4 regions of the Janthinobacterium sp. KBS0711 genome follow, and region 1 is predicted to be linked to each of the others. Evidence: predicted binding sites of a transcription regulator. Region 1 holds the regulator's gene; each other region holds the start of a gene.
The links. The regulator FNR, encoded in region 1, switches genes on or off when oxygen is low (the NO sensors DNR and NnrR bind a similar motif). The targets are predictions, from matches to a motif close to TTGATNNNNATCAA.
Positions count from the first base shown of each region.

Region 2: a site for FNR is predicted at 5,470-5,483, ahead of VM94_RS16210 (KamA family radical SAM protein). Genes of this name have one in related genera too.
Region 3: a site for FNR is predicted at 5,700-5,713, ahead of VM94_RS13870 (OmpW/AlkL family protein). Genes of this name have one in related genera too.
Region 4: a site for FNR is predicted at 3,877-3,890, ahead of VM94_RS03770 (universal stress protein). Genes of this name have one in related genera too.

Region 1 is NZ_LBCO01000004.1:63,303-71,096, forward strand. It holds gene ccoG (cytochrome c oxidase accessory protein CcoG) at 1-400, shown strand, start outside; gene VM94_RS00855 (FixH family protein) at 463-987, shown strand; gene fnr (fumarate/nitrate reduction transcriptional regulator Fnr) at 1,114-1,872, opposite strand; gene VM94_RS00865 (response regulator) at 2,112-5,186, shown strand; gene VM94_RS00870 (TOBE domain-containing protein) at 5,253-6,020, opposite strand; gene VM94_RS00875 (sulfate/molybdate ABC transporter ATP-binding protein) at 6,061-6,762, opposite strand; gene modB (molybdate ABC transporter permease subunit) at 6,768-7,439, opposite strand; gene modA (molybdate ABC transporter substrate-binding protein) at 7,455-7,794, opposite strand, start outside.
Region 2 is NZ_LBCO01000024.1:796,313-804,106, forward strand. It holds gene VM94_RS16190 (S1C family serine protease) at 1-1,159, opposite strand, end outside; gene VM94_RS16195 (carboxymuconolactone decarboxylase family protein) at 1,254-1,820, opposite strand; gene VM94_RS16200 (fumarylacetoacetate hydrolase family protein) at 1,820-2,668, opposite strand; gene VM94_RS16205 (MFS transporter) at 2,613-3,962, opposite strand; gene VM94_RS16210 (KamA family radical SAM protein) at 3,965-5,329, opposite strand; gene VM94_RS16215 (cache domain-containing protein) at 5,612-6,070, shown strand; gene VM94_RS16220 (methyl-accepting chemotaxis protein) at 6,135-7,794, shown strand, end outside.
Region 3 is NZ_LBCO01000024.1:271,484-279,277, forward strand. It holds gene VM94_RS13830 (GGDEF domain-containing protein) at 1-530, opposite strand, end outside; gene VM94_RS13835 (DUF1987 domain-containing protein) at 534-932, opposite strand; gene VM94_RS13840 (SiaB family protein kinase) at 955-1,512, opposite strand; gene VM94_RS13845 (SpoIIE family protein phosphatase) at 1,578-2,795, opposite strand; gene VM94_RS13850 (NAD(P)H-dependent oxidoreductase) at 2,968-3,558, opposite strand; gene VM94_RS13855 (MerR family transcriptional regulator) at 3,618-3,983, opposite strand; gene fur (ferric iron uptake transcriptional regulator) at 4,060-4,500, opposite strand; gene VM94_RS13865 (LysR family transcriptional regulator) at 4,736-5,632, shown strand; gene VM94_RS13870 (OmpW/AlkL family protein) at 5,779-6,396, shown strand; gene VM94_RS13875 (MetQ/NlpA family ABC transporter substrate-binding protein) at 6,474-7,301, opposite strand; gene VM94_RS13880 (methionine ABC transporter permease) at 7,334-7,794, opposite strand, start outside.
Region 4 is NZ_LBCO01000006.1:187,281-193,216, forward strand. It holds gene VM94_RS03750 (phosphoglycolate phosphatase) at 1-685, opposite strand, end outside; gene rpe (ribulose-phosphate 3-epimerase) at 685-1,359, opposite strand; gene apaG (Co2+/Mg2+ efflux protein ApaG) at 1,526-1,900, shown strand; gene VM94_RS28675 (hypothetical protein) at 1,925-2,071, opposite strand; gene mltA (murein transglycosylase A) at 2,121-3,350, shown strand; gene VM94_RS03770 (universal stress protein) at 3,385-3,822, opposite strand; gene VM94_RS03775 (MFS transporter) at 3,960-5,261, opposite strand; gene VM94_RS03780 (enoyl-CoA hydratase) at 5,338-5,936, shown strand, end outside.

The sequences.
Region 1 (7,794 bases):
GCTGATCTACACGTCCATCCTGGCCCTGATCATCATCGCCGTGTGTACTTCGCTGGCCCTGCGCACGCCGCTGAAAATGGACGTGATCCGCGACCGCGGTTCGATGGGACGCGAAGTGGAAGACGGCATGATCGAAAACGTCTATCGTTTGCAGATCATGAACACCTCCGAGCAAACCCAGCATTTCAAAATCAGCGCATCCGGCTTGCCGGGCCTGACCTTGCTGACGCGCGAAGAAGTGACCTTGCAGCCGACGGAAACGCTGGGCTGGCCGATCCGCCTGCGCGTGCCGCACGGCGTCGGCGAGAAAGGGTCGAACAAGATTGCGATCGAATTGCACTCGTTGGACGACCCGTCGCTGCATGTGCGCGAAAGCGCGGTCTTCATCGTGCCGCGCTAATGCAGGAAGGCCGGTCCCCGCATGGGGGCTGGCCGTATACACAGAAACACAGGAGAAATACCATGTCCGACAGTCTGAAACTGCAACCTCCCGTTGCCCCGTGGTACAAGCATCGCTGGCCATGGCTGCTGATGATCGGTCCCGGCCTGTCCGTGGTCGTCGGCAGCTTCATGGGCTATATCGCGTTTACGCAGCCCGACGCACTGGTGGTGGGCGATTATTACAAGCAGGGCAAGGCGATCAACCAGGATTTGAAGCGCGACACGATCGCCAGCAACCTGGCGATGGATACGACCCTGTCGTATGACGTCGCTGCAGCGCGCCTCAGCGGTTCCGTGCACAGCTTCGGCAAGGCGTACCAGGGGCCGCTGCAGCTGCACCTGGCGCATGCGACCCTGCCGGAAAAGGATATCAAGCTGCTGGTGCAGCCCGATGCGGCCGGCAATTTCTCGGTAGCGCTGCCGATGCTCGAGCGCAGCCGCTGGCAGGTGCTGGTGGAAAACGACAAACGCGAGTGGCGCCTGTCCGGCATCTGGACCTGGCCCGTGCAACGCAGCATCGCGCTGCACGCGGATGAAGAGCTATAACGTACAGCGCCGGGAAAAAACCGTAGCGAGCGGCAGTGATTTGTGGCTGAGAAGCGCAGCTGTGCTAGAGCACAGCGAGCATCGCAGGCCGCAAAGCGCGACGCGCAGTAGGTTTTGACGGTGCTGTTATTTGCAGACGTCCGTGCCGGCTGTAATGGCCTTCAATTTCGCCGGCTGCAGGATCTCGATCTCGCGGTTCGAGACACGCAGCCAGCCTTCCTTCTTGAATTTCGACAATAAACGGCTGACGCTTTCGATGGTCAGGCCCAGGTAGTTGCCGATTTCCTCGCGCGACATGCGCAGCTGGAATTTGCTGCTCGAATAGCCGCGCGCCTCGTAGCGCGACGCCAGGTTGACGATGAAGGCGGCAAAGCGCTGCGTCGCCTGCATATTGCCCAGCAAGAGCATCACGCTTTGCTCGCGCGTGATTTCCTGGCTCATCATGCGGTGGAAATGACGGAGCAGGGTCGGCATATTGCCCAGTAATTGTTCCAGGCTGGAAAACGGGATTTCACACACTTCGCTGTCTTCCAGCGCCACCGCATTACAGTGGTGGCGGTCGGCGCTGATGGCGTCCATGCCCAGCAGTTCGCCGGCCATCTGGAAACCCGTCACCTGCTCTTCGCCGCCCGGATTGATCTGGTACGTCTTGAAGTGCCCCAGGCGGATCGCGTACAGGTTCTGGAACGAGTCGCCGATGCGGAACAGCGAGGCGCCGCGCACGATCTTGCGGCGGCGGCCGATGATCTGGTCCAGCCTGTCCATGTCGCCCACATCGAGGCCCATCGGCAGGCACAATTGATGCATGCTGCACGTCGAGCATCGCGCTCGCAACGCTTCCACGTTCACTGTGGGCAAGGTTGGAGTGAGTAGCGCTTCAGTCATGTCGGTACCTTTAAGAAAGTGCAACAACAAGTTTACTGCATACCGGGTTGCCGTGTGCCAATTTCACCGTAATTTCGGCGAATAAACGACGTCCAGCCTTTAATTATATGGCAACATCGTCAAAAGCCCATGCGGAGAGGGCAATTTGCGTGGCGGCGCTTGCCAAGCTGGGGTATTGATAGGAAAATTCCTGACAGCATTATCTGCCGCCTGTGCCGCACGGTACTGAAAAGGAAATCATGAAGCCTCTCGGCATCAAAGCAAAAGTCGCGCTGGCTACCAGCCTGACCTCGATCGCCATGATCGCCCTGGTCACCATGATCCAGGTGCAGCACATGCGCGACGATTTCACCCGCGTCCTGCTGAGCCAGCAATCATCGCTGATCACCCGCACCGCCGCCGAACTCGACGACAAGCTGGGCATGCTGCTGCAGATCGTCACCCTGACGGCACGGCAGCAGCCGCCGGAACTGATCGGCCAGCCCGTCCAATTGCGCGACTACTATTCGCGCCGCTCGATGCTGGTGCTGTTCGACGACGTGCTGGTGCTCGACGCGCACGGCGCCGTCGTGGCCGACATGCCGGAAGTGGCGGGACGCGCCGGCATCAACGTCGCCGAGCGCGAGTATTTCCAGACCGTGCTGCGCACGCGCCAGCCCATGATCACCGAGCCGATGCTGGGCAAATCGAGCGGCATGCCCATCGTGCAGATGGTCGCGCCCATACTCGCCGCCGATGGCCAGGTGGCCGGCGTGTTGATCGGCGTGCTGCGCCTGTACAAGGACAACCTGCTGGGCCGCCTGCGTTCGGAAAAGATCGGCAAGAGCGGCTATTACTTCATCCTCACGCGCGGCGCCGTGCCGCGCTATGTGCTGCACCCCGACACCAGCCGTTTGCTGCAGCCGCGCCTGCCGAACGCCAACCTGACGACCACCCAGCTGCTGAAGGACGATGGCGAAGGCACCATGGTCAGCACCAACAGCCGCGGCATCACGGCCGTCAACAGCTTCAAGCGCCTGAAATCGGTGAACTGGCTGCTGGCCGCCTCGCTGCCCCTCGACGACGCCTTCGAACCGTTCGACGGCGTGCTGTACCGGCTGGTGCTGTGGAGCATCCTCGCCTCGCTGCTGGCCGCAGCCGTTCTGGGCTGGGTCACCGTGCGCCTGCTCTCGCCGCTGGTGCGCCTGCGCGACACCCTGCAGGCGCTGCGCACCAGCGGCAGCCGCTTCACCCCCGTGCCGGTGCAGCAGCGCGACGAGATCGGCGAGCTGACGGAAGCGTTCAACGGCCTGATGAGCGAACGCGACCGGCTGCAGCAGGAACTCGAATCGCGCGCGGCGGAGCTGGAACAGGAACGCGACCGGGCCGAGGCGGCCAACCGCGCGAAGAGCGACTTCGTGGCCAACATGAGCCATGAAATCCGCACGCCCCTCAATGCCGTGCTGGGCATGGTGTATTTGCTGGGCAATACCAAGCTCGACACGGAACAGCGCAAGTACCTGACCATGGTGCGCGTGGCGGGCCAGTCGCTGCTGGGGATCCTCAACGACGTGCTCGATTATTCGAAGATCGAGGCGCGCCGCATGGAATTGTCGCCCGTCGAATTCGACCTCGACGAGGTCATGAACACGCTGGCCACGACCATGACGATGAATGCGGGCGAAAAGGAGCTGGAACTGGCGATTGCCGTCGAGCCCGACGTGCCGCGCCGCCTCGTGGGCGACGCCCAGCGGCTGCAGCAGATTCTCGTCAACCTGGCCGGCAACGCCATCAAGTTTACCGAGAGCGGCGAAGTGGTGGTGGCCGTCAGCCTGGCCGAGAAAGACAACGGCCGCGCCTGGCTGCGCTTCGAAGTGCGCGACACGGGCATCGGCATGACGGAGTTGCAGCAACAGCAGCTGTTTGCCGCGTTTTCGCAGGGCGACCAGAGCATCACGCGGCGCTTCGGCGGCACGGGCCTGGGCCTGGCCATCAGCAAGCAGCTGATCCACATGATGGGCGGCGACATCGCCGTCGCCAGCAGCGAAGGCAAGGGCAGCCGCTTCTGGTTCAGCGTGCCGTTCGACATGCTGGCGCAGCCGGCCGAAACGCGGCGCACGCCCACCCTGGGCCAGCTGCGCCTGCTGGTGGCCGACGACAACCGCACCACGCGCGAACTGATCGTCAAGCTGATCGAGGCGTGGGGCTGGCTGGCCGACGAAGTGGACTCCGGCTTTGCCGCCATCGAACTGTACCGCGAACGCCTGGCGCAGCAGCAGCCGTACGACGTGGTGCTGGCCGACTGGCACATGCCCGTGATGGACGGCCTGGCCACGGCCAAGGCCATCCGTCAGGCAGCCAGCGGCCAGCGCCAGCCCATCGTGGTGATGGTCAACGCCTTCGCCCGCAACCACCTGGAGGAAATCTCCAGCGCGGCCGAGGCCGACGTCGTGCTGATGAAGCCGATCACGGGCTCGAGCCTGTTCGATGCCCTGCACCAGGCGCTGATCGCCAAGAACGACGGCGGCGAGCAGCGCATCCTGCACCAGCCGCTGGGCACGGAACTGGCCGGCGTGCATTTCCTGCTGGTGGAAGACAACCATTTGAACCAGGCCGTGGCGCGCGGCATCCTCGAACACATGGGCGCCACCCTCGACGTGGTGGGCGACGGCTTGCAAGCGGTGGAACGGCTGCGCACGGAAGCGCTGCGCTACGACATCGTGCTGATGGACATGCAGATGCCCGTCATGGACGGCTTCAGCGCCACCCACATCATCCGCACGGAACTGCGCTTGAGCCTGCCCGTGATCGCCATGACGGCCGGCGTGCTGGCGTCCGAGCGCGAGCGCTGCATGACGGCCGGCATCAGCGATTTCATCGCCAAGCCCGTGGTGGTGGAAGAGATGATGGAAGTGATCCTGCGCCACCTGCCCAAGCGCCCGCCAGTGCAGACGGCCGGGCCGGCGCCCGTTGCCGACGAGGAAGTGTTTTCCATGGCGCCGCTGATGCGCGTGATGGGACGCGATGCGAAGGGGCGCGGCGTGCTGCGGCGCATGGTGGAAGACGCGCTGAACAAGGGCATGACGCCCGTGCGCGACGCCGAAACAGCGTTGCAGGCGGGCCGCCACAGCGACGTGGCGCGCATCCTGCACAGCGTGCGCGGCTCCGTCGGCACCCTGGGCACGAAACGCCTGATCCGCGCCGCGTTCGCCACCGAGGAAGCCATCGACGCGGGCCGCCTCGACGAGGTGCCGGCGCTGCTGACGCAGACGGGACAGGAGCTGGAGCAGGCGCTGGCGGCGGCGGCCGATTGGTTGTCCAGGCTGAAGGATTAAGCCTGCAACGTAAAACTGGGGTCAGACCCGCCGGGTCTGACCCCAGAACCTGGTCAGCGTCGCCGCTTACGCCGGCACGCCCAGAATCACGCTGGACGCTTTAAATATTGCCGTCACCTTGCTGCCGATCTCAATGCCCAGCTCGGTGCTGCTCTGGTTCGTGATGATGGCGGCGATCGTGCCGCCTCGTGGCAGGTCCAGCACCACTTCCGTATTGACGGCGCCCGTCTGCACGCGCGTCACCAGCCCGGCCAGCTGGTTGCGCGCGGAAAAGCGCGCGCCAGCGCTATCGGCCACGAGGATGATGGACGAGGCCTTGATCAGCGCAAACGCTTCCGCGCCCGGCACCAGGCCCAGGCTGGCGCTGCTGCCTTGCGTGACAATGGCGACGATATGCTGGCCGCCCGGCAATTCCAGGGTGACTTCATCGTTGACGGCGCCTTGTTTCAGTTCGGCCACCTTGCCCAGGAATTGATTGCGTGCCGTGGTTTTCATGGCCATTCTCCGTATGAGTAAAAGATCGTCGGCGATGCCTTCGGCCTGGCTGCCCAGCTGGCGCAGGTAGCGCGCATGCTCGCGCTCGATGATGCGGAAATTGTCGACCAGCTGGCGTCCCCGCTGCGTCAGGCGCGTGCCGCCGCCGCCCTTGCCGCCCGTCAAGCGCTCGACCAGCGGCTCGCCGGCCAGGTTGTTCATCGCGTCGATGGCATCCCAGGCCGCCTTGTAGCTCATCTTCACAAGCTTGGCCGCCTGCGTGATGGAGCCGCATTCGGCGATGGCGCCCAGCAATTCCACCCGACCGGCGCCGCCCAGGTGCTCGCCGCCCACCGTCATCCATACCGAGCCTTGCAGGCCGATTTCCGCTGCCGCCGATTTATCCAATGCGTTCACCCAATGCCATGTGTTCTTCCCTGTTATCGATCTGTCCGTCGCGCAAGTACAGCACATGCTCGCCCAGGATGCGCGCATCTTCCGGGTCATGGGTGATCAGGATCATGGGCACGTCCAGGCGCTGCTGCCACTGGCTCAGTTCCAGCCGCATTTTGACACGCAGGGCCGGATCGAGGGCGGCGAACGGCTCGTCGAGCAGCAGGGCATTCGGTTCGGCCACGAGTGCCCTCGCCAGCGCCACCCTTTGGCGCTGGCCTCCGGACAACTCGTCGGGAAACTGGTGCGCCAGTTCCTGCAAGTGAAACGCGTCGAGCCAATGCTCGACCTTCTGCAATTTTTCGCGCGCGCGGGGATTGAACCAGCCGCGCGCCAGGCCGAAGCCCACGTTCTGGCGCACCGTCAGGTGCGGGAACAGCGCGTAATCCTGGAACAGGTAGGCGACATTGCGCTGCTGCGGCGGCAGATTGATGCCGGCGGCGGAATCGAACAGGGTGCGCCCGTTCAGGCGGATATGGCCCACGTCCGGCGTGAAGAGTCCGGCAATGGCTTTGAGGGTCATGCTCTTGCCGGCGCCGGAGGGGCCATACATGGCGATGCGCTGGCTGCCTGAGGTGCATTGCACCTGCAGGTCGAAGCGGCGTTTGCCGGAACGCAAGGTGGCGCGAATGTCGAGGTCGAGTTGCATAGCGGTCATTTGTGCGCGATGCGCCCGGGCGCCAGGCGGCCAGCCGACAGCAGCACCACGATGCATACGGCAGAGGTGATCAGCACCAGGGTGTTGGCCACGTCGTCCTGGCCCGCCTGCACGGCTTCATACACGGCCACCGACAGGGTCTGCGTCTTGCCGGGGATGCTGCCGGCCACCATCAGCGTGGCGCCGAATTCACCGAGCGCGCGCACAAAGCCCAGCAGCACGCCGGCGAGGATGCCGCGCCAAGCCAGCGGTAACGTAACGCGAAAGAAAATCGCCAGCTCCGAGATGCCCAGCACGCGGGCCGCCTGCTCCAGCTGGCCGTCGACCGCTTCGAAGGCGGCGCGCGCGGGCTTGAAGACGAGGGGAAAGGCGACCACCGTGGAAGCGATCACGGCACCCTGCCAAGTAAAAATGAGGTTGATGCCGAAGTTGTCCTGCAACCAGATGCCCAGGGTGCCGCGCCGGCCCAGCAGCACCAGCAGGTAATAGCCGAGCACGGTGGGCGGCATCACCATCGGCAGGGTCAACAGGGCGTCGAGCAGCTCGCGCCCGGGAAAACGCGTGCGCGCCAGCAAATAGCCCGTACCGATGCCGAGCAGCAAATTGAGCGCCGTGGCCCAGGCCGCCACTTTCAGCGACAGGGCCAGCGCGGTCCAGGCGATATCCATGCGGGCGCGGTGGCGTTAGGGTTTCTTGAAACCGTATTTGGCCAGGATGGCTTGCGCCGGCGCCGTCTGCAGGTAGCTGACGAAGCGCTTCGCTTCGGCCGCATTGCCGCTGCCCTTGATGACGGCGATCGGGTACAGCACGGGCGCGTCCAGCGGCACGTCCAGCACCACGTTGACCTTGTCTTTCATGATGGCCGCGTCGGTGGCGTAGACAAAGCCCGCATCGACTTCACCGCGCGCCACGTAGTCGAGCGACTGGCGCACGTTCTGCGTGCCGATGGCTTTCCCTTGCACGGCGTCCCACAGCTTTGCCTTCCTCAGCGCGCCTTCGGAGTAACGGCCGACGGGCACGCTG
Region 2 (7,794 bases), on a different contig from region 1:
TGCCATTCGGCGCCGCCATGAACTCCGTGCTGGCGCGTGAAAACACCATCGGGCCGAAGATGAAATAGGATGGGTAATTGCCCTGCAGGCCGCCAATGAGCATCGGATGCGCCGCCGAGACGGGCACCTTGATTTTCAGGGACGCGCCCTGGCGCACCACCGTCAGCGGCAATTCGCCATCTTTCGCCAACTGCTGCACCCGGTACTGGAAGCGCACACGGCTGTTGGCATTCAGCTTGACCATGCCCTGGTTGTCGATGGGAAAATCGCCAATATGCGTGATGACATCCCACTCCTTGAGCGGGTAGGCCGCATCCTTGCTGGCCGGCGTCATCACGACAGCGCCCTCGACACCCTTGGCCAGCTTCAGATAGGTGCGCAACGCGGGGTTTTCCAGCGTTTGCGTCACGTCGCGCATGGCCGGCTTGCCCTTGGGCGCGCCACTTTCCTGGTCGCGCAGGAACAGCTCGATTTCCTCGTTGGGGATGATGTAGCCGATGTTTTGTGCATTGAGCATGCCGGCAAAGGCCAGGCCGATCATCTTGTCGCCAGCGATCACGGGGCCGCCGCTATTGCCCGGATTGATGGCCGCATCGATCTGGATGCGCAGGCCGGAGACGGGAAAGTTGTAGCGCACGAATTCGATGCGCGAGACGATGCCCTTGGTGATCGACAATGAGGTGCCGCCCGTCGGATAGCCATACGCCAGCACGGCATCGCGCACGTCCGGCATGACGTTGGCGCGCGGCACCGCTTTGTGGCTGGCGAAAAAACTGTCGTCATCGATTTTCAGCAAGGCCAGGTCCATGCCGCGCGAGATGGCCAGCACGGTCGCCGGTATCTTGTCGCCGGCGCCGTTGGCCTGGATCTGCACCTGGCTGGCATAGCCGACCACGTGCGCATTGGTGAGGATGCGGCGGCCTTCGATGACGACGCCGGAACCCGTCACCTCCTGCGGCGCGGCCTTGCTCCACGGCTTGTACGGATCGGGCCCGCGCAGGGTGGAAAACACCTTGACGACGGAGTTTTCCAGGGCGGAAGCGCTGGCGCTGGCGGCCGTCTCGGCGGCAAGCGCACGCACCGTCATCAAGGGGCAAAAAGAAAGGGCCAGCGCCAGGAAGGCGCGGCCCATCAGGGTTGAGCACGGACGAGTTTTCATTGAGCTTGTTGGCAATGGAAGGGAAGTAAAATTATATATTGAATAATTGCAACTTCATTACACTTTGTCCATCTTTGCCGAAGAACTCCTCTAATCAGGCAGGCAAGGGCGTCGCACCCAAGGCCGGCACGGCCGTCTGCGCCCCATTCATCACCATGGCCAGGAAGGTGTAGTAGCCATTGATACCCATCAAGTCCACCACGCCGTGCTCGCCGAACAGCGCCAGCGCCCGCGCATACGTGGCGTCGCTGATCCGCTTGTTCTGCTGCAGCTCGATGCAGAAATCATGCACGGCTTGCTCGTCTTCTTTCAGGGCAAGCGGCAAGCGCCGTTCAGCAATGGCGTCCACGGCCGCTTGCGCGATGCCGTTCTGCACGGCCAGCGGCGCGTGGATGGCCCACTCGACTTGCTGGTCCCACTGGCGCGCCGTCACGAGGATCGCCAGTTCCGACAGCCGCGTGCCGATGGCGCTGCGATAGCGCAAATACTCTCCCATACGCTGCGCCGTTTCCATCAGCTCCGGGCTGCGGATCAGCGGCACGAAGGGGCCGTACAGCGCCCCGCGCGGGCCGTCGATGATGGCTTGCGCGGCCGCGCGCTGCTGCGGGTCCAGCTGGTCCAGCGGCAACGGGGGCAAGCGGTCGAGATCGCTACCGGCCATCAGGCGGTCCAGGCGACCACGTCCTGTTGCTGTTCGCCCAGGCCGGCGATACCCAGGCGCATGCTGTCGCCTTTTTTCAGGAAACGCTGCGGCTTGCGGCCTTGGCCCACGCCCGGCGGCGTGCCTGTGGCGATGACGTCGCCCGGTTCCAGGGTCATGAATTGCGACAAATAGCTGACGATCTGCGCCACCGTGAAAATCATGGTTTGCGTATTGCCCGTCTGCATGCGCTTGCCGTTGACTTCCAGGTACAGGTCCAGATCCTGCTCGTCGATGACTTCATCGCGCGTCACCAGCCACGGGCCGACAGGACCGAAGGTGTCGCAGCCCTTGCCCTTGTCCCACTGGCCGCCCCGCTCCAGCTGGAACGAGCGCTCGGAAATGTCGTTGACGACGCAATAGCCGGCCACGTATTTCAAGGCGTCCTCTTCGCTCACGTATTGCGCACGCGTGCCGATGACCACGCCCAGCTCCACTTCCCAATCCGTCTTCTTGGAACCTTTTGGCAACACGACATTGTCGTCCGGGCCATTCAGGCAAGTGATGGCCTTCATGAACACGATGGGTTCGGCGGGGATAGCCATGCCGGATTCGGCTGCGTGATCCGCGTAATTGAGGCCAATGCCGATGAACTTGCCGACTTTCGCCAGCGGCACGCCGAAGCGTGGGTTGCCGCGCACGAGGGGCAGCGTCTTTTCATCGAGCTTGGCCAGCTTGCGCAAGGCCTTGTCGGACAGTTGTGCGCCGTCAATATCGGCAATCACGCCGGACAGGTCGCGCAGTTTGCCTTCTTCATCGATCAGGCCCGGTTTTTCCTTGCCTGGACGTCCATAACGAACGAGTTTCATAGTCTTCCTTGGAGTTGATCATTGCCGCTGTGCAGGCTGCCATTTTACCGGATGGCCCGGCACGCCTGTAGCGGTCTATGAAAAACATCGCAAGTCCCGGCAGTTGCAAGGCCGCCAGCACGCCGAACGCCGCCTGGTAGGCCTGCGGCGGATACTGCTGCTGGCTGTTCAGGGGCCAGCAGCCGAGGATCAGGCCAAAGCCCGCCTGCACCAGGAAGGCGCCCGTGAAAATGAGCAAATTCAGGCAGGTGGCCGCCCTGCCCGTCAGGCTGGCCGGCATGCTTTGCGCGACGATCGCATACTCGAGCCCCGTCACCGTGCCCAGCAAGGTAAACAGCACGGACAGCAATGGCAGGCTGGGCACCACATTGCACGCCATCGCCACTTGCACGGCGACAAACAGGACGATGCCGGCGCCCGCCACTTGCATCGGTTCAATCGCACGCCGCCCGGCCCATTCCGTCAGCATGCCCATGCCGATGGCGCCGAAGATGACGGCCGCCATGCCCAAGTACAACAAATACGCGACGTTGTCGTCGGACAAGCCGCCCACGTCGGCCAGCCAGCGGCCTATCCACAAGCCTTGCACGCCAAAGAACACCGTGTGCGGCAGCAGGATCAGTGCGATGGTGCGGCGAAAAGCGGGATCGCGGTACACGCTCCAGACGCTGACCTTGCTAACCTTGCTCGTGCCAGCGGCAGGCGCGGGCATGGCTGGCGACAGCAGGCGGATCAGCAGCCCGATGGCCAGCGCCGCCAGCGCCAAGCCCAGGAACACGCCGCGCCAATCCGTGTAGTGCAGAGCCAGTTTGACGGGCATGGTGGCCGTAGCCGCGCCCAGGCCGCCCACGGCGATCAGATAGCCATGCACGGAAGGCAGGCGCGATGGGGCGATGGCGCACGAGACCGCTTTCACGGCGGCCATGAAACAGCCACCCAGGCCCGCCCCCATCAAGGCGCGTGCCCACATCAGCTCGGCAAAGCTGTGGCCCCGGCTGAACAGCCACACGCCCAGGGCCGCCAGCGCCAGCAGCCACAGTTGCACCGTACGGGGGCCGTAGCGGTCGAGCGCCATGCCGATCGGTAGTTGCACCAGCGCAAAAGCGAGAAAAAAGGCGCTGGTGAGCAGGCCCAGCTGGGCTGGCGTGAGGGCGATGGCGCCCAGCAACTCGGCCGTCAGCACGGCATTGACGCCGCGCAGCAGGCACGACAGATAATGCCCGAGCGCGAACGGCAGGAACACCAGGCAAAACACGGCCACGCCGCAGCGGGAAGAAGCGCCGGCGCCGTGCATGCTCAGGCGGCCTGTGCCAGGCGGATGATTTTGTGCGGCACCTGGGGCACGGGTTCATCCGTTTCAAAGAAAAACTTGTCGTGGCCGAACGCGGGCTTCAAATGATCCAGCCACGTCGCTTCCGCATCGAATTTCGCATAAAACGGCCGGCGCACCCAGTCCGGGTTGCGCGCCTGCAAAAATTGCAGGGCAAACAGCTTTTCACCATGGATGGTGACGATACCGTCGATGACGACCTTGCCGGGAAAGGCGCTCATGGAAGGCCCACGCACCGTGCGCGACAGGCCCGACACCATCTGATAGGCGGCCTGGAAAATCTCGTGCGCCTTTGCCAAGGGCAACTCGAAATAGCCGCGCGGACCCGTGTCCCGTTCGACAAACATGTAATACGGAATCGCCCCCAGACGCGTGCCCGTCTGCCACAGCTCGGCCCAGCTTGCCGGGTCTTCGTTGATGTGACGGATCAGCGGCCCCTGCATGCGCAAGGTGGCGCCCGTGGAGACGATGCGTTTCACAGCTTGCTGGGCGATGTTCTGGCGCAACTCGACGGCATGGCTGTAATGGCCCATCACGGCCAGGTTCTTGCCCGCCTTGACGATGCGCTCGAACAGGCGCATCAAATCATCCGCATCGCGGTCGGACACGAAGCGCTGCGGCCAATACGCCACCGCCTTGGTGCCGATGCGAATGTTCTGGATATGTTCCAGGCCCGGCGCCAGCAGCGGCTCCAGGTAGGCGGCCAGTTGCCGCGTGTTCATGATCATCGGGTCGCCGCCCGTGATCAGCACGTCCGTCACCTCCGGATGCAGTTTCAGATAGGCTGCCAGCTCATGCGACTCGCGCGCATCGAACTTCATGTCGTCCATGCCGACGAACTGGGGCCAGCGGAAACAGAAAGTGCAATACGCGTGGCAGGTCTGGCCCGCGCTGGGGAAGAACAGCACCGTTTGCGCATATTTATGCTGCAGGCCCCGCACGGGCGCATCGTTGACTCGCGGCACGTTATGCGTCATCTGGCCGGCAGGATGGGGATTCATGCCCAGGCGCAAGCCATGCACATAGGCGTCGATGGCCGCCTTGTCCTGCTTGACCAGCACCAGGTCGCGCAAGTGCGCGTACTGCTCGGGCGGCAGCATGTCGCGGTGGGGAAAGACGAGGCGGTAGATGGGATCGTCAGGGATATTGTTCCAGTCGATCAGCTGATCGAGCACATATTCATTGGTGCGAAACGGCAAGACGTGCGACACCACCTGCACGGCTTCGCGCTGCTCTTCCGGCAGCCATTCCCACTGCCGCGCCTGCTGAATGGTTTGCCGTGTGTACGGCTTGAACTTGGGTGAAAACGGCTCGGTAATGAGTGCGGACACGATCGGCTCCTTGCCTGTAAATAGCGATAACTTTCATGAAATTGGCCCCATATCGGCCAATCCCAGCCTTTTTCTCCCGCATGCGAGACCACCTCGGCATGCTGTGAAAGTCATCATAGTTCTTGCCGTGCAGAACCAAATTGCTGCATATCAACAAGCCGTCGATACGTTGCAAGCTGCCTACAAGCAACACTTTAGTTTGTTCCATCGCAATCTGAGGCGGACTTCGGCGACGTAAATTACGACTTGGCAACACATCCCTCGATATCACAAGGAGCTTTCATGAAACGCTTATTCACGGGTAGCCTGCTGTGCCTGGCATTTGCCGGCGGCAACGTCAGCGCCGCGGTCGAACCAACGGAAAAGGACGCCATCGCCATGGCCGAACGGGGCGCCACCTTCATGAAGGCGCATGGCAAGGAAGAAATGATGAAGAAAATCACGGCAAAAGACCCCGATTTCGTGCAGGGTTCGCTGTATGTCGACATGCGCGACATCAAGACGGGCATCGTGCTGGCCCACCCCATCAATCCTTCCATCGTAGGCAAGGATCTGACGGACGTGCCCGATGCGAATGGCAAGAAATATCGCCGTGAAATCATCGAACTGGCGCAAAAGCAAGGCAAGGGCTGGGTCGACTACCAGTACAAGAATCCCACCAGCGGCAAGATCGAGCCGAAGACCACCTACATCCTGCGCGTCAACGATGTGGTGCTGGAAGCGGGCATCTACAAAAAATAAGACAGGGGCGGCGCGCACGCCGCGCGCCGCCTGCGGTTGGAACAGCCATAGCCAGGAGGCAAGCATGCTCAATCAATTACGCATCGGACCAAAATTATTGCTGGCGCCCACCCTGGTCTTGCTGCTGCTGATACTCAGCTCGAGCGGCGCCTGGTATGGCATGGTGCGGCAAAATGCCTCGCTGGAAAACATGGTGCGGGTACGCATCACGCATTTGAAGGCGGCCGCCGACGTACTAGGCGAGGCCAGGCAGGTGCACGGCAATATGTACCAGTTGCTGTCGTGGACGAATGGCAGCTTCGCCAAGGCCCGCCTCGATACGCTGGAGCAACAGATCAAGGCGCGCCATGCGGCCATCGGCACTCAGCTGGCCACGCTGCGTACCACGGCCACGGGCGCCGAGCGCACCCTCGTCGATGCGGCCATCACGGCCCTGGCCGGCTATCGCAAGGCCGTGCTGGAAACCATGGAAATGGCGCAGATGGACCAGTCGATCGCCACCAATTCCATGCTCAAGGCGGAAACCCAATTCGTCCAGTTCAATACGCAGCTGACGCAGCTGTCTGCCCTGGAAACAACCCTCAGCAACGAGGCCCATGCGACGGCCAGCGCCGAGTTTCGCAGCCTCGGCTGGAGCTTGCTGCTGACGGTGCTGCTATCGATCCTCGTTTCCATCGTCGTGACCATGCTGGTACGCCGCGCCATGCTGGCAGAGATCCGCGGCATCGCCGACGCCGTGCAAGACCTGGCGGCGGGCAAGCTGACAGCCGGCGCGCCCAAGCAGGGCAATGACGAAATCGCCGCCACCTCGCGCGTGCTGGATCAGACCATCGCCCACCTGAACCAGACCTTGCGCACCATCATGGACGCCGTGCAATCGATCGACACGGCCTCGCGGGAAATTGCCACCGGTAATCTGGATTTGTCGGCGCGCACGGAAATGCAGGCCAGTTCGCTGGAAGAAACGTCGAGCGCCATGGAAGCGCTGACGCAAGCCGTCAATGACAATGCCGACAACGCCCAGCTGGCTTGCGAGCTGGCGGGGCAAGCCTCCACCCTGGCCGTGCAAGGGGGCATGTCGATGCAGCAGGCGGTAACGACGATGGCGACGATACGCGCCAATTCGCGCCAGATCGTGGATATTATCGGCGTGATCGATGGCATTTCCTTCCAGACCAATATCCTTGCGCTGAATGCGGCGGTGGAAGCGGCGCGCGCGGGCGAGCAAGGCCGCGGCTTTGCCGTCGTGGCGTCCGAAGTGCGCACCCTGGCGCAGCGCTCGGCCCAGGCCGCCAGGGAAATCAAGACCCTGATCGCCACCTCCGTCACCACCATCGATGGCGGCAGCGTGGCCGTGCAGCAAGCGGGCGACAGCATGGGCGCCATCGTGGCCTCGGTGCAGCAAGTCAATGCAATCATCCAGCGCGTGAAAGAGGCCAGCGCGGAGCAGGCGTCGGGTATCACGGAAGTAAATCAGGCCGTCACGCAAATGGATGACGTCACCCAGCAAAATGCGGCCCTGGTGGAGCAGGCAGCGGCGGCGGCGGCCAGTTTGCAGGACCAGGCCGTCAAATTGTCGGCGGCCGTGGCCGTGTTTACCCTCGGCCCGCTGGCGCCCGCGCAGCCCGCATCGCCTGACGAGGAAGCGTTCCGGCATCCGGCCAGTGCGCAGCAGGAGCGGCGCGCACTGCACAGCCCGCTGCGCGGCATGCCCGGCTTGCACG
Region 3 (7,794 bases), on a different contig from region 1:
TCGCGCGAGGAGGTGGGCCAGACGACGGAAAATTCTTCGCCGCCGACCCGGCCGATGGCCGTCTCCTGGCCCAGCAAGCCTTTCAGGCAGTCCACCACGGCCTGGATCACGCCGTCGCCGGCCGGGTGGCCGAAGTCGTCGTTGACCTGCTTGAATAAATCGATATCGAGCACGATCAGCGCCATGTCGCCCTGCGCCAGGCAGCGCGACGCGTGGTCGATCACGGCGCCGCGGTTCAGGGCGCCCGTCAGCGGGTCGTGCGTGGCGCGGTATTCGAGCTGGCCGGCCAGGGTCTGCAATTGGCGGTTCAGCAGATGCATGTCGCGCTCGGCGCGGTCGCTGCGGCCGATCAGGCGCCGCGTCTCGCGCATCAGCCGCTCGTAGTGGATGATCAGTTCACCGAGCACGCGCCGCTGTTCCGCGCCCGAGGCGTTGGCGTCGGCGTGCATGCGGCGCGCGGCGGCCAGCGCCGCCGCTTCCACGGTGAACAGGTCGGGCTCCAGGCCGGACTCGGAGAGGGCGGCGCGCATGCCCTAGTTGCCTTGCACGGGATGGTCGTGGAAATCGAGCGCCGTGAAGTCCTGCTGCAGCTCCTCGCCGAATTCCAGGATGGTGTCGTCGTCTTCGTCGTGGTACCAGTTCAGGCGCACCTGGTTGCCGTCCACGGCAGCCTGGTTCAGGGTGTCGAACAGGGTAAACAGCATCTTCGTGCTCGAACTGTTGAAGTAGGCCAGCGAGACGTTGACGGTGATGGCCGCTTCGCGGCAGCCTTCCAGGTAGGCGCGCACGGCGGCGATCAGCGGGCCATAGAAGGCGGCTGCGTTTTCCGGATACGATTCGCCCTTGATCGACAGGGTGTGCTGCTCGAAACGGAAGTCGATTTCGGGCGAACTCGGGGTCGCGGCGATGAACAGTGGTGACGGTAATTGCATATACTTTCCTGAGTCGGCTCTTTCAAATGATGGCTTTGATGCAGAAGATGGTGTGGCCCGGCTCCTGGGGATCCTGGACGAATTCGAATTCCAGCGGCTCGCTGGCGTCGCGCGCCATGGTGAGAAAACCCAGGCCCGCGCCCTTGCTGTCGGCCGGCGCTTCCTCGCGCAGGGCCTTTTTATACGCGAGGCGGATTTCTTCCATCGTCATGGTGTGCAGCGGTTCCAGGCGGGCGCGGATCTGCGCCACGTTGTCCGTCGAGACGGGATTGGCGCACAGCAGGAAAAAGCTGTCGCCGCGCGTGCCGATGCAAAACGAGCCGCGCCGCATCTGCTGGTCCAGCTGCGCATCGGGCGTCAGGCTGTCGGCGGAATAGTGCATGATGTTTTGCGACATCTCGATGAACGAGGAAAAGATGCGCCGCCGCGTGGGCCCGGCCGCGCCGGCCGTATCGAGGCGCGCCTTGATGGTTTCGGAAATGGCGTTCACCACGTGCTGCGAGAAATAGCCCACGTAAAAAAAGATGATGTTGCGCTTGCGCGCCACATCCCAAAACTCGTTGAATTCTTCGTACAGCACGTCCGTGCTCCTGGCTAGCCGGTGACCCGGTTTCTTGTTGATAAGGTGGCTCGATGGCGCCAAAACTACAGGCGGAAACAGAAAAAGGTCAAGTCATCGCGGCGCGGCTGCGCTCCCTGCCAGGCGGCGCTGTCCTGCAGCAGGGCCGCCGCCACGTCGCCGGCGGGAGCATCGCGCCGCGCCAGCAGCAGCTCGCGCATGCGCCGCTTGCCGTAGGCGATGTCGCGCGCGCCGCCGATCTGGTCGAGCAAGCCGTCGGTGGTGAGGAACAGCAGGCTGCCGGGAGGGATGGCCAGCGTCTCGTTGTGCCAGCAGTAGCCGGCCGGCGTGTCGACATAACCCACGCCCATGCGCGCGCCGTCGATGGCGCGCACGCTCTCGTCGCCCGGCGCCACCACGTGCAGCGCCAGTTTCGCCCCCGCGAAACGCAGGCTGGCGCTGGCCGTGTCGTAGCACAAAAAGGCGCAATCCATGCCGTCGTTCGAGCCGGCGTGGCCTGTGGCCTCGCTGCTGCTGGCGCCATCCTGGCCCAGCAGGGTCTTGATGGCGCGGCTGACTGCGCCGATCAGGGCGGCCGGATCGTGCGGCCCCAGCTCGCGCAGGGCCTGGCTCAGGGCCGACGAGGCGATCAGGGTCATGAAGGCGCCCGGCACGCCGTGGCCGGTGCAGTCGGCGATGGCGGCGAACCAGCCGCCCGCGTGGCGTTCGAAAAAGTAGAAGTCGCCGCCGACGACGTCGCGCGGCTGCCATTCCAGGTGCGCATCGGGCAGGGTGGCGCGCAATTCCGCATCGGAAGTGCGCAGCAGGGCGCGCTGGATCACGCTGGCGTAATCGATGCTGTGCATGATTTGCCGGTTCTTTTCGGCCTGCATGGTGGCCACCACGTTCATCAGCTGCAAGCCGAAACCCACGCCGGCCAGCGCGCCAGCCTCGGTGATGATGAAGCCGTCGGCCAGCGCCTTCTCGCCCGCTTCCACGGCGCGGAAGGTGAGGTCTTCGATGCTCATGGCGCCATCGACGATCAGCGGTTCCTTGTCCATGAAGGCGATGCAGCTCTTCTTGCCGTACACCTCGTGATAGAAGGGCTTGGACATTTGCGACATGAAGATGTTGCGGCTGATTAAGCCGATAGGGCGCTGCTGCTCCGTGACGGGCAGGCTCATCATGTCGCGCCGCTCCGTGAACAGTTCCAGCACGGCGAAATTGCTGGCGTCGGCCTGCACGGATTCCGTGGGGATGCACAGGTCGGACGCCACGGACGTGCGATAACGGGGAAGATGCAATCGAGAAGCGTTGAACTCCACAGCGGCTACCTTTAGATGACGATCGGACCCTTGTTGTCGCGAGAGCAAGGCGACTGACAAACAGGCAATATCATCATGGTAGCCTTTGAATGTGACGGCTTGATTACGAGCTTGTCAAAACCGTATGCAAGATGGCTGCATGGCAAGCAACTTACAGGCGCCGGGCCAGCGCCCGCGCCTGTTCCAGCCAGCGCTCGCGCTGCGCTTCGGTGGAGTTCAAAATGGGACCGAAGCTGGCCACGCTGACGGGCTTGACGCCGCAAAATTCCAGGGTCGTCTTGCGCAGCTGGTGGATGCCGGGCATGTGGTAGATCCAGCGGAAATACCAGGGCGGCGTATCCATCGATACCAGCAGCTGGGCCGTACGGCCCTTCAGCAGCTGGGCAGGGAAGGCCTTGCCCGGGCGATACTTGAAGGCAAAGCCGGGCAGGAAGACGCGGTCGACAAAGCCTTTCAGCAGGGCCGGTGCGCCGCCCCACCAGATCGGGTAGGCGAACACCAGGTGTTCGGCCCAGGTGATGGCTTCCTGCGCCGCCAGCAAGTCCGCTTCCAGCGGTTGCACCTGGCGGTAGCCTTCATGCAGGTTCTGGTCGAAGTCCAGCTGGCCCAGGCGCAGCTCGCGCACGGTGTGGCCTTCGCTGCGGGCCGTGGCGGCGTAGGCTTCGGCCAGGGCGGCGCAATAGCTGTCGCTGGACGGGTGGCCGAGAATAATCAAAATGCGCTTGGGTGTCGTCTTGGTCATGATGCAGGCTGTCCGTTAAAGAAGAGCTTGCATGCTAAAGCCTGTCCCTAGTGGCAGAGTCAAGCGGCCTCTTGCAGACGCTGGCGCGCCAGGCAGTCGCCGATTTCCGTGTCGATGTCGGCCAGCTGCGCGTCGAGCTGGCGCAGGCGGGCGATATCCTGCTGCACCTGTGCGCGCTTGGCGGCGATGTGCTGCGACAGGGCGGCCCAGTCGGTATCGTCGCCGGCCAGGACGGGCAGCAGTTCGGCCAGGCGGAAGCCCAGGACCTGCGCCTGGCGTATCAGCTTGACTTGCGCCAGGTCTTGCTGCGTGTAGACTCTGTAGGCGCCCGAGCGGCGCACGTCACCCAACAAGCCCAGCGCTTCATAGTGGCGCAAGGCCTTGGGCGAGGTGCCCGCCAGGCGGGCGATTTCTCCGATGTACATGGCTTTCCTTTGTCGAGAACTGCTGCGCACGCAGTGTAGCGCAGGCGGGCCGCCTGGCGCTAGATTGCGCGCTGCCTCAGGACGCTTTGCGCGGCGGGACTTTCTTGGCCGTACATTCGGCGCAGGTGCCGTACAGCGACAGCGCGTGCTCGTGCAGCACGAAGCCCCGCTCGGCGGCGATCTCGTTCTGGCGCAGTTCGATGCCTTCGTCGACGAATTCATCGACCTTGCCGCAACCCGTGCAGACCAGGTGGTCGTGGTGCTGGCCTTCGTTCAATTCGAAGACGGCGTGGCCCGATTCGAAGTGGCGGCGAAACAGAATGCCCGCTTCGGCAAACTGCATCAGCACGCGGTAGATGGTGGCCAGGCCCACGTCGATTTTTTCGGCCAGCAAGAGTTTGTAGACATCGTCCGCACTCAGGTGCTTGATCGTGCCTTCTTGAAACAGCTGCAGAATCCGCAAGCGGGGGATGGTGACTTTCAATCCCGATTCACGCAGTTCCCTCAATATATCCATGTCTCCCATTCCTTTTTGTAGTCGCCTAGCGAGGTCATTCATTATATCGCAAATGATAATCATTACTATTCTCACTTGTATCGTGTGAACTGGAAATAGTATGCTGGCCAGCTGGCCTGCAATCCAGTGACATCGGTGCAAGGTCCGATTGCGTTGCACGCATCTTCCGTCGGTATTGCAAAATCAAGAGCGATATCGCTACACTGTGCAGCAAGCAATAACAATGGGGCAGGGCATGGACCGATTTGATGCGATGCGCATCTTTACGCGCATCGTCGAGTTGCGCAGTTTCACGCAGGCGGCGCATGACCTCGGCTATCCGAAGGCCACCGTCACGCATGCGATCAAGCAACTCGAAGCGCGGCTGCGCGTGCGCTTGCTGCAGAGGACCACGCGGCAAGTGACGCCCACGCCCGATGGCGAGGCGTATTACCAGCGCTGCGTGCGCCTGCTGGCGGACCTGGAAGAAACGGAAGCCGTGTTTTCCTCAGTGGCGCAGCAGCCGGCCGGCAAGCTGCGCATCGACTTGCATGCGACCCTGGCCATGCATTTCGTCATGCCCGTGCTGGACCAGTTCTGCACCCGTTATCCCTTGATCGAGCTGGAAATCGGCATGGGCGACCGCCTCGTCGACCTGGTGCGCGAAGGCGTCGATTGCGTGCTGCGCGTGGGCGAATTGAGTGATTCGTCGATGGTGGCGCGCCGGGTGGCGCTGCTCGAACAGCTTACCTGCGCCAGTCCCGCCTACCTGGCCGCGCACGGCACGCCGGAAAATCTGGCGCAGCTCGATGGCCACCGCGCCGTCAATTTCTTTTCCGCCCAGACGGGCAAGGTCTGGCCCTTCGATTTCAAGGTAGATGGCCAGCGGCACAGCGTGGCCTTGCCGGGCACGGTGTCCGTCAATAACGCGGATGCGTACCACGCCTGCTGCCGCGCGGGCATGGGCCTGATCCAGGCGCCCCGTTATCACCTTGAGCGGGCCCTGGACGCGGGCGAGCTGGTGGAAGTGCTGCGGGACTTGCGTCCCGACCCGCTGCCCGTGTCCGTGCTGTATCCCCATCACCGGCAACTGTCGCCGCGCGTGCGCGTGTTTGCCGACTGGGTCGCCGGCCTGTTTGCCGAAGCGAATTGACGCGCTGCCGCATTTTCTTGACCTGGGCAAAGGAAAAAATCCCTCTATTGATGCCATCTAGCACTATTTGATGTGGATCAAAGTTTTTGTTGCACTGCACTCTTAGACTTCGCAGCGTTACTTAACGACAAAAAGAGGGAACTAGAATGAAAAAGTCCGCAACTACAGCAGCAATCGTCCTGGCCGCCATCGGCGCATTCGCCAGCAACGCAATGGCACAGGAAGGCCCATGGCTGGTCCGTGCGCGCGCCGTGCACATCGATCCGGCCGATAAATCTGCTCCTGTTGGTGGCGTCGGCGCATCCGACCGTTTGACGGTCAGCAGCAAGACGATTCCTGAAATCGATATTTCGTACTTCTTCACCCCCAATATCGCCGCCGAGCTGATCCTGACCTACCCGCAAAAGCATGACGTCAAGCTCGACGGCAACAATATCGGTACCTTCAAGCACTTGCCGCCGACCCTGTCGTTGCAATACCACTTCATGCCGGAAAAACAGTTCAGCCCATACGTGGGTGCCGGCATCAACTACACGAATATCTCGGACGTGAAATTGCTGAACGGCGCCGGCCGCCTGGAGCACGACAGCTGGGGTTACTCGCTGCAAGCCGGTGTCGACTACAAGCTGGATAAAAATTGGTCCTTGAACTTGGACATCAAGAAAGTACAGATCCGCAGCGACGTCTTCATCGGTGGCGCCAAGGCCAGCGAAGTCAAGGTCGATCCTATCCTGATCGGCGTCGGCGTCGGCTACCGCTTCTAAGTGTTGGCATGTCCGCGTAGCGCGGGCGAAAAAAAAGGACGGCAACAGCCGTCCTTTTTACGTTTCAAGCGTACCGTTTATTTTTTCAGCGTTTTTTCCAGCGCCAGCTGGTAATCCGTTTTTTCATAGCCGGCCAGGTATTTGTTCGTCGCGTCGAGGAATGCGCGCGAGCGGTAGGCCGCTTCCAGATCCTTGACCCATGGCTTGGCCTTGTCGGCCGTGCGGATGGCGACCAGGTTGATGTAGCTGTCCGAGATCTTTTCCACGGCGAGGGCCGAGGTCAGCTTCATGCCGGCGGCCAGGGCGAAGTTGCCGTTGACGAAAGCGTAATCGGCGTCCGCCAGCGAACGTGGCAGCTGCGCCGCTTCCAGCGGCACCAGTTTCAGCTTCTTCGGGTTTTCCAGCACGTCGCGTTCGGACGCGCGCAGCGGATCGACGTTCGGTTTGAGCTTGATCCAGCCCATTTTGGCCAGCATCACCAGCGCGCGCGCCTGGTTGGTCGGGTCGTTCGGCATGGTGATGGTGGCGCCGTTCTTCACGTCGGCCAGCGTTTTCTGCTTGCCGCCGTACAGGCCGATCGGCATGGTCGGCACGGTGATCAGGGGGCTCAATGGCAGCTTGTTATCGGTGGCGAACTTGGTCAGATACACGATGTGCTGGAACACGTTGGCGTCCAGCGAGCCTTCGGCCAGCGCGTAGTTCGGCTGCACGTAGTCGTTGAATTCCACGATCTTGACCTTGTAGCCCTGTTTTTCCAGGATAGGCTTGATGCCCAGCTTCAGCTGGTCCGAATACGGGCCGGAGCTGGTGCCGATGACGAGTTCTTTTGGGTCCTTGGCGTGGGCGGCGGTGGCGAAGGCCAGGCTGGTTGCGGCCAGGAGCAGGGTGCGGCGAATGTGGTTCATGCTTTTCCTTGTACTGAAATACTGAAGATGAATTAACGTTTGTCGAGGCGCTTGGCGATGCGCGTGCCGGCGAACTGGATGGTTTGCACCAGCACGATCAGGATGGCCACGGTGGCGACCATGATGTCCGTCTCGAAGCGGTAGTAGCCGTAGCGGATGGCCAGGTCGCCGATGCCGCCGCCGCCCACCACGCCGGCCACGGCCGAATACGACAGGAAGCTGATCGACAGCACGGTCAGGGCCAGCACGAGGCCGGAACGCGCTTCGACCAGCAGCACGCGGAAGATGATCTGCATTTCCGACGCGCCCATGGCGTGCGCCGCCTCGATCACGCCGCGCGGCACTTCGCGCAGGTTCTGTTCCACCAGGCGCGCCAGGTAGGGGATAGCGGCGAACGACAGCGGCACGCTGGCCGCCAGCGGGCCGATCGACGTGCCTGCGATGATGCGCGTAAACGGCGTCAGGGCGACCAGCAAAATGATGAAGGGGAAGC
Region 4 (5,936 bases), on a different contig from region 1:
AATCTGCCGCTTCGAGCAGCGTATTTACTATACCATCGGAATCGGTATCGTGTATAGAGTGTCCGTGGTTGTAGCCATACGGTACCGTCAATACGGGGCAAGCCGCAGCCCGGGCCGCTTGCGCGTCGTTCGATGAGTCGCCGATGGCCACCACTTTGGCGGGCGCCAGGTCGAAGTCCGCGCACACTTGCAGCAGCGGCATCGGGTCCGGTTTTTTCCTGGGCAGCGAATCGCCGCCGTAGACGATCTCGAAATACCCATCGAGTTTCTTCTGCTTCAGCAGGGGCAGGGCGAAGGCGATTGGCTTGTTGGTCACGCAGGCGAGGCGCAAGCCCGCTGCCTTCATTGCCGCCAGCCCCGCTTCCACATCCGGATACAGGGTGCTGAACTGGCCATTGATGGCCAGGTAGTGGCGCTGGTAGCCGTCCATCGCCTGCTCGAAACGCTGTTCCACGCCGGCCGCATCGAAGTCGAGCGCCAGCACGGTGCGGATCAGGTTTTCCGAGCCCTTGCCGACCATCAGCTTGATGGCGTCGGCGCTGATGGGCGCCAGGTCCAGCTCGGCGCGCATGCCGTTGATGGCGACATGGAAATCGGGCACGGTGTCGAGCATCGTGCCATCGAGGTCGATGATGGCGGCGCGCACGCCGGCCAGTACGTGGTCTTTCACCGTGCCCGCTTGCATCAGGCGCCCTTGACGGCTGCCAGCTCGGCGCGCATGGCGTCGATGACGGCTTTGTAGTCGGGCTTGCCGAAGATGGCCGAACCGGCGACAAAGGTGTCGGCGCCGGCGGCGGCGGCAGCGGCGATGTTGTCGATCTTGATGCCGCCGTCGACTTCCAGCATGATGTCACGGCCCGATTCGTCGATCATGCGGCGCGCTTCGGCGATTTTCTTCAGCGCGTGCGGAATGAAGGACTGGCCGCCGAAGCCTGGATTGACGGACATGATCAGGATGATGTCGATCTTGTCCATCACGTGTTCCAGGTAGTGCAGCGGCGTGCCCGGGTTGAATACCAGGCCCGATTTGCAGCCATTGTCGCGGATCAGTTGCAAGGAACGGTCGACGTGATCCGACGCTTCCGGATGAAAGGTGATGATGTTCGCGCCAGCCTTGGCGAAATCCGGGATAATGCGATCGACAGGCTTGACCATCAGGTGCACGTCGATGGGCACTTGCACGTGCGGGCGGATCGCTTCGCACACCAGCGGGCCGATGGTCAGGTTCGGCACATAATGGTTATCCATCACGTCGAAGTGGATGATGTCGGCGCCGGCGGTAACGACGTTGCGCACTTCCTCGCCCAGGCGGGCAAAGTCGGCGGACAGGATGCTGGGAGCGATACGGAATGTAGTCATGGTGGAGTAGCCAAAGGATAGAAAATGCGAAGATGCGCTATTTTACGCTTGACGCCGCTACCATGCCTTATTGAAGCACGATGAAACACAGAATACGCATCGCGCGATGGTCTATGCGTCGCGCGCGACACACAATACGACTGGCAATGTCTGAATAGGAATGATGATGGCGACTTATGAATTTACGGTAACGGTCAAGACGCAATACCTGCCCGAGCAATCGGCACCGGACCAGGGGCGGCACGTGTTCAGCTACACGATCCGCGTCGTCAACACGGGCACGGCTGGCGCGCAGCTGATTTCGCGCCACTGGGTCATCACGGATGCGAACAACAAGGTGGAAGAGGTGCGCGGCCTGGGCGCCGTCGGTCACCAGCCGCTGCTGCAGCCGGGCGAGCAGTTCGAATACACGAGCGGCACCATGCTGGGCACGCCGCAAGGCTCGATGCACGGCGAGTATTTCTGCGTGGCCGAAGATGGCCATCAGTTCGAAGCGCCGATTCCCGAGTTCGTGCTGTCCGTGCCGCGCACCCTGCATTGATGCAACGCGGGGGCTTGCGCCCCCTTACTTCAGTTTTTCGGTGCTGTCCTGTTCTTCGCCGAGCTGCTTGCGTGCAGGCGGTGCGGGTTTTTTACCCGAATACATGGTCCACCAGACTATAAATGCCAGCAAGAAGAACGCTACCAGCGCCTCTATCATCAAGATCCACATACGCACCCCTATGTTATTTACCCGCAGCTTAGTATTTACCCGCCGTCTGTTGACACGCGGTAGTCTACCCGTTTCAGTCGGCGCCGTCGCGCTTGTCCTGTCCGCCTGTACTACGCCGCCGGCAGAGCCAGTCGCCGCGACTGGCAAGGCGCCGGCGATTGCCCCGACTGTCGTCAAGCCGGTTCCGGCCAAGCCGGCCGACGCCAAGGATGTCACGGATGCGGCAGCCCCCACCTTCGTGCCCGCCAAGTTTGCCGCCTTGCCTGGCTGGGCCCGCGACGACATGCGCGCCGCCTGGCCAGCGTTCATGGCCTCGTGCGGCGTGCTGGTCAAACGGCCGGACTGGAAGGAGTCGTGCACGATCGCGCGCCAGGTGAATGCCGACAGCGACAAGGCCATCCGCCTGTTTTTCGAGACCTTCTTTGTGCCCAATCAAGTCATCACGGCCGATGGCGCCAGCACCGGCTTGGTGACGGGTTATTACGAGCCGCTGTTGCACGGCGCGCGCAAGCGGGGCGGTCCATACCAGACGCCGCTGTACAAGGTGCCCGACGACCTGGTCACCGTCGACCTGGCCGGCGTGTATCCGGAACTGAAGAACATGCGCTTGCGTGGCAAGCTGGTCGGCAAGAAGGTGGTGCCGTACGCTACCCGTGCCGACATCGAGCGCGCCACGTCCGTCACGGGCAAGGAATTGCTGTGGGTGGATGACGAAGTCGAAGCCTTCTTCCTGCAAGTGCAGGGATCCGGGCGCGTGCAGCTGACCGATACGCAGGAAACCGTGCGCGTGGCATACGCGGATCAAAATGGCCATCCCTACAAATCGATCGGCCGCTACCTGGTCGACAAGGGCGAGCTGACCCTGAGCCAGGCGTCCGCGCAGGGCATCAAGGCGTGGATCGCCGGCCATCCTACGCGCAAGGATGAATTGTTCAACGCCAATCCCAGCTATGTGTTCTTTAAGGAAGAGCGCTTGCCTGATCCGAAAGTGGGGCCGAAGGGCGCGTTGGGCGTGCCGCTGACGCCGCAGCGCTCGGTGGCCATCGATTCGCGCTTTTTGCCGCTGGGTGCGCCCGTGTTTTTGGCCACCACGCAAGCCAATAGCGAGATTCCCATGCAGCGTCTGGTGATGGCGCAGGATACGGGCGGCGCCATTCGCGGGCCTATCCGTGTCGATTACTTCTTTGGTTTTGGCGCGGAAGCGGCCGAGAATGCGGGCCGCATGAAGCAGAGCGGCGCCGTGTGGGTGCTGTTGCCGAAGCAGGCGCCGGCGCGCTGAGATTCTCGCGGCGCCGGGCAGTTCGTGGTGTCGCTTAGCGCAGGACCATCACTGGCAATTGAGTGTGGGCCAGCACTTTTTGCGTTTCGCTGCCCACGAACAGTTTGTTCAAACCCTTGCGGCCGTGCGAGGCCATCAGGATGATGTCGCAATGGTAGGTTTGCGCCGCATTGACGATTTCATCGTGCGGGCTTGGCGACACGGCGACCACGCCTTCAAACGGCACGCCGGCGGCGCTTGCCGCTGCGCCGATCTTGTCGATCGCGCGTTGCGACGCTTCCTGCATCTGCTGTTCATACAGGCTGGCGTCGAGCACGATGCCGCCGTCCGCCATCGGCGAGAACGGGAACGGCTGCACCACGCTGATGGCGACCAGCTTGGCCTTGTTCAATTGGGCGAAGGCGAGGGCGGTCTCGGCGGCCTTGTCGGACAACGGCGAGCCGTCGGTGGGAAATAAGATGGTGTTAAACATAGCGTGCTCCTCAAGTGATGTAAGACAGCTTATGGATTTACATCAATTAAAACCTTGATGTAAATCAAACCTCACAGGCTTTGGCGTGAATAGTGTCGCCAAGGCAATCTTTCGCCAGTGTATTCCCGTTCATCGCTTCAGGTGCGCACGCTACGCAGCGGCGTGCCCCACACCATGGCCACCGTCAGCGCAATGCTGCCTGCCGCGATGCAAGCCAGGCCATTGCGTACGCCAAAATGTTCCGCTACCCAGCCGGCGGCCAGCGCGCCCAGCGGCGCCGTCGCCACCGTCAGGAAGCGCATGGTCGACGTCATGCGGCCCAGCATGGGGTCGGGCGTGACTTTCTGGCGCAAGCCCAGGTAGGGGATAAAGAACAGCATCACGCCGCAATCGAAAAAGAACATCAAGATGGCATAAGCCACGGCGCTGGCCGCTGCGCTGCCGAACAGCGCGGCGGGTATCGTTGGCGTCAGGGCAAAGCAGAGCGAAGTCGATGCCAGGCCGATCAGGATGGTGCGGCCGGCGCCATAGCGCTTCGTCAACGGTTTGACGATGAAGGCGCTGAGCAGCACGCCGGCGCCGCCCAGCATCTGCGTCATGCCCAGCACGCCAGGGCTCATGCCCAGGTCGCGTGTGGCGAACAGCACCGTCAAGGCCATGCTGGCGTAAAACAGGAAGTGCCAGATGCCGGCGCCCCAGGCCAGCGCGCGCAGCAGCGGCTCGCGCCAGACGAACAGCAAGCCGTCGGCGATGTCGCGCAAGGCGTGCTTGTCGGACGGTGCGGGACGCGGGTCGCGCACGCTCATGGCGCGCAGATTGAAAACGGAAACCAGATAGCCGCAGGCCGTGCACAGGATGGCGACGGGCGCCGACAGCACTTGCACCAGCACGCCGGCCAGGCCGGGACCGATCAGGCGCGAAGCTGATTCGGTGGCGGCAAATTTTGACTGCGCATCAATCAAGCCATCGCGGCCCACGAGGAAAGTCAGAAACACCTGTTCGGCGCCGCCACCGACGACGAAGCCCGTGCCGATGATGAAGCCCACTATATATAACCATGGCATCGACAGCACGCCGCACCAGTAGGCCACGGCCACGCTGGCCAGGGCCAGGCCGGACATGCTTTCGCTGAACAGCATGATCGGATGCTTGCTGCGCCGGTCCAGCAGTACGCCGACAGGCAAGCCGAAGAGGGCGAACGGCAGCGCCTGCAGCGCGACCAGCACGCCCATCTGTTCCGGCGTCGCATGCAGCAAGAGCACCGCGCACAGGGGCAGGGCCAGCGAGGTGATCTGGGCGCCGAAGCAATTGAGGCCATTGCTGAACCACAGGCGGCGGAAATTGACGCTGGCGGCGCTGCCGTCGCCGCGCAGGTAACGGGCGCAATACCGGAAGAGGGGAGAGAAAATATGCTGCTCGATAAAAAAGATCGGGCTCACAATAATAGCAGCGCACCTGCCGCGCCGTTGCCGTTAGCCGCTACAATCGTTGCACCGTTCATCGAGAGGAGACACTATGCAATACGAAGACCTGATCATCGACATCCAGGACAAAGTGGCGGTCATCCGCCTGAACCGCCCCAAGGCGCTGAATGCCTTGAATGAGAACATGATGAATGAGCTGGGCGACGCCTTGCTGAAGTTCGATGCGGATGACAATATCGGCTGCATCGTGCTCACGGGCAGCGAAAAAGCGTTTGCCGCCGGTGCCGATATCGCCGCCATGGCCGACTATACCTATCCAGACACCTATACCCAGGGCTACATCAGCCGCAACTGGGAGCATATCTTGCGCGTGCGCAAACCGGTGGTGGGCGCTGTGGCCGGCTATGCGCTCGGTGGCGGCTGTGAACTGGCCATGATGTGCGATTTCCTGATCGCCGCTGACAGCGCCAAGTTCGGCCAGCCGGAAATCAAGGTTGGCGTCACGCCAGGCGCGGGTGGCACGCAGCGTCTGCCGCGCGCCATCGGCAAGGCCAAGGCCATGGACCTGCTGCTGACGGCGCGCACCATCGATGCCGCCGAGGCGGAACGCATCGGCCTCGTGTCGCGCGTGGTGCCGGCCGATAAATTGCTGGAAGAAACCCTCGCCGCCGCCAAGAGCATCGCCGCCAT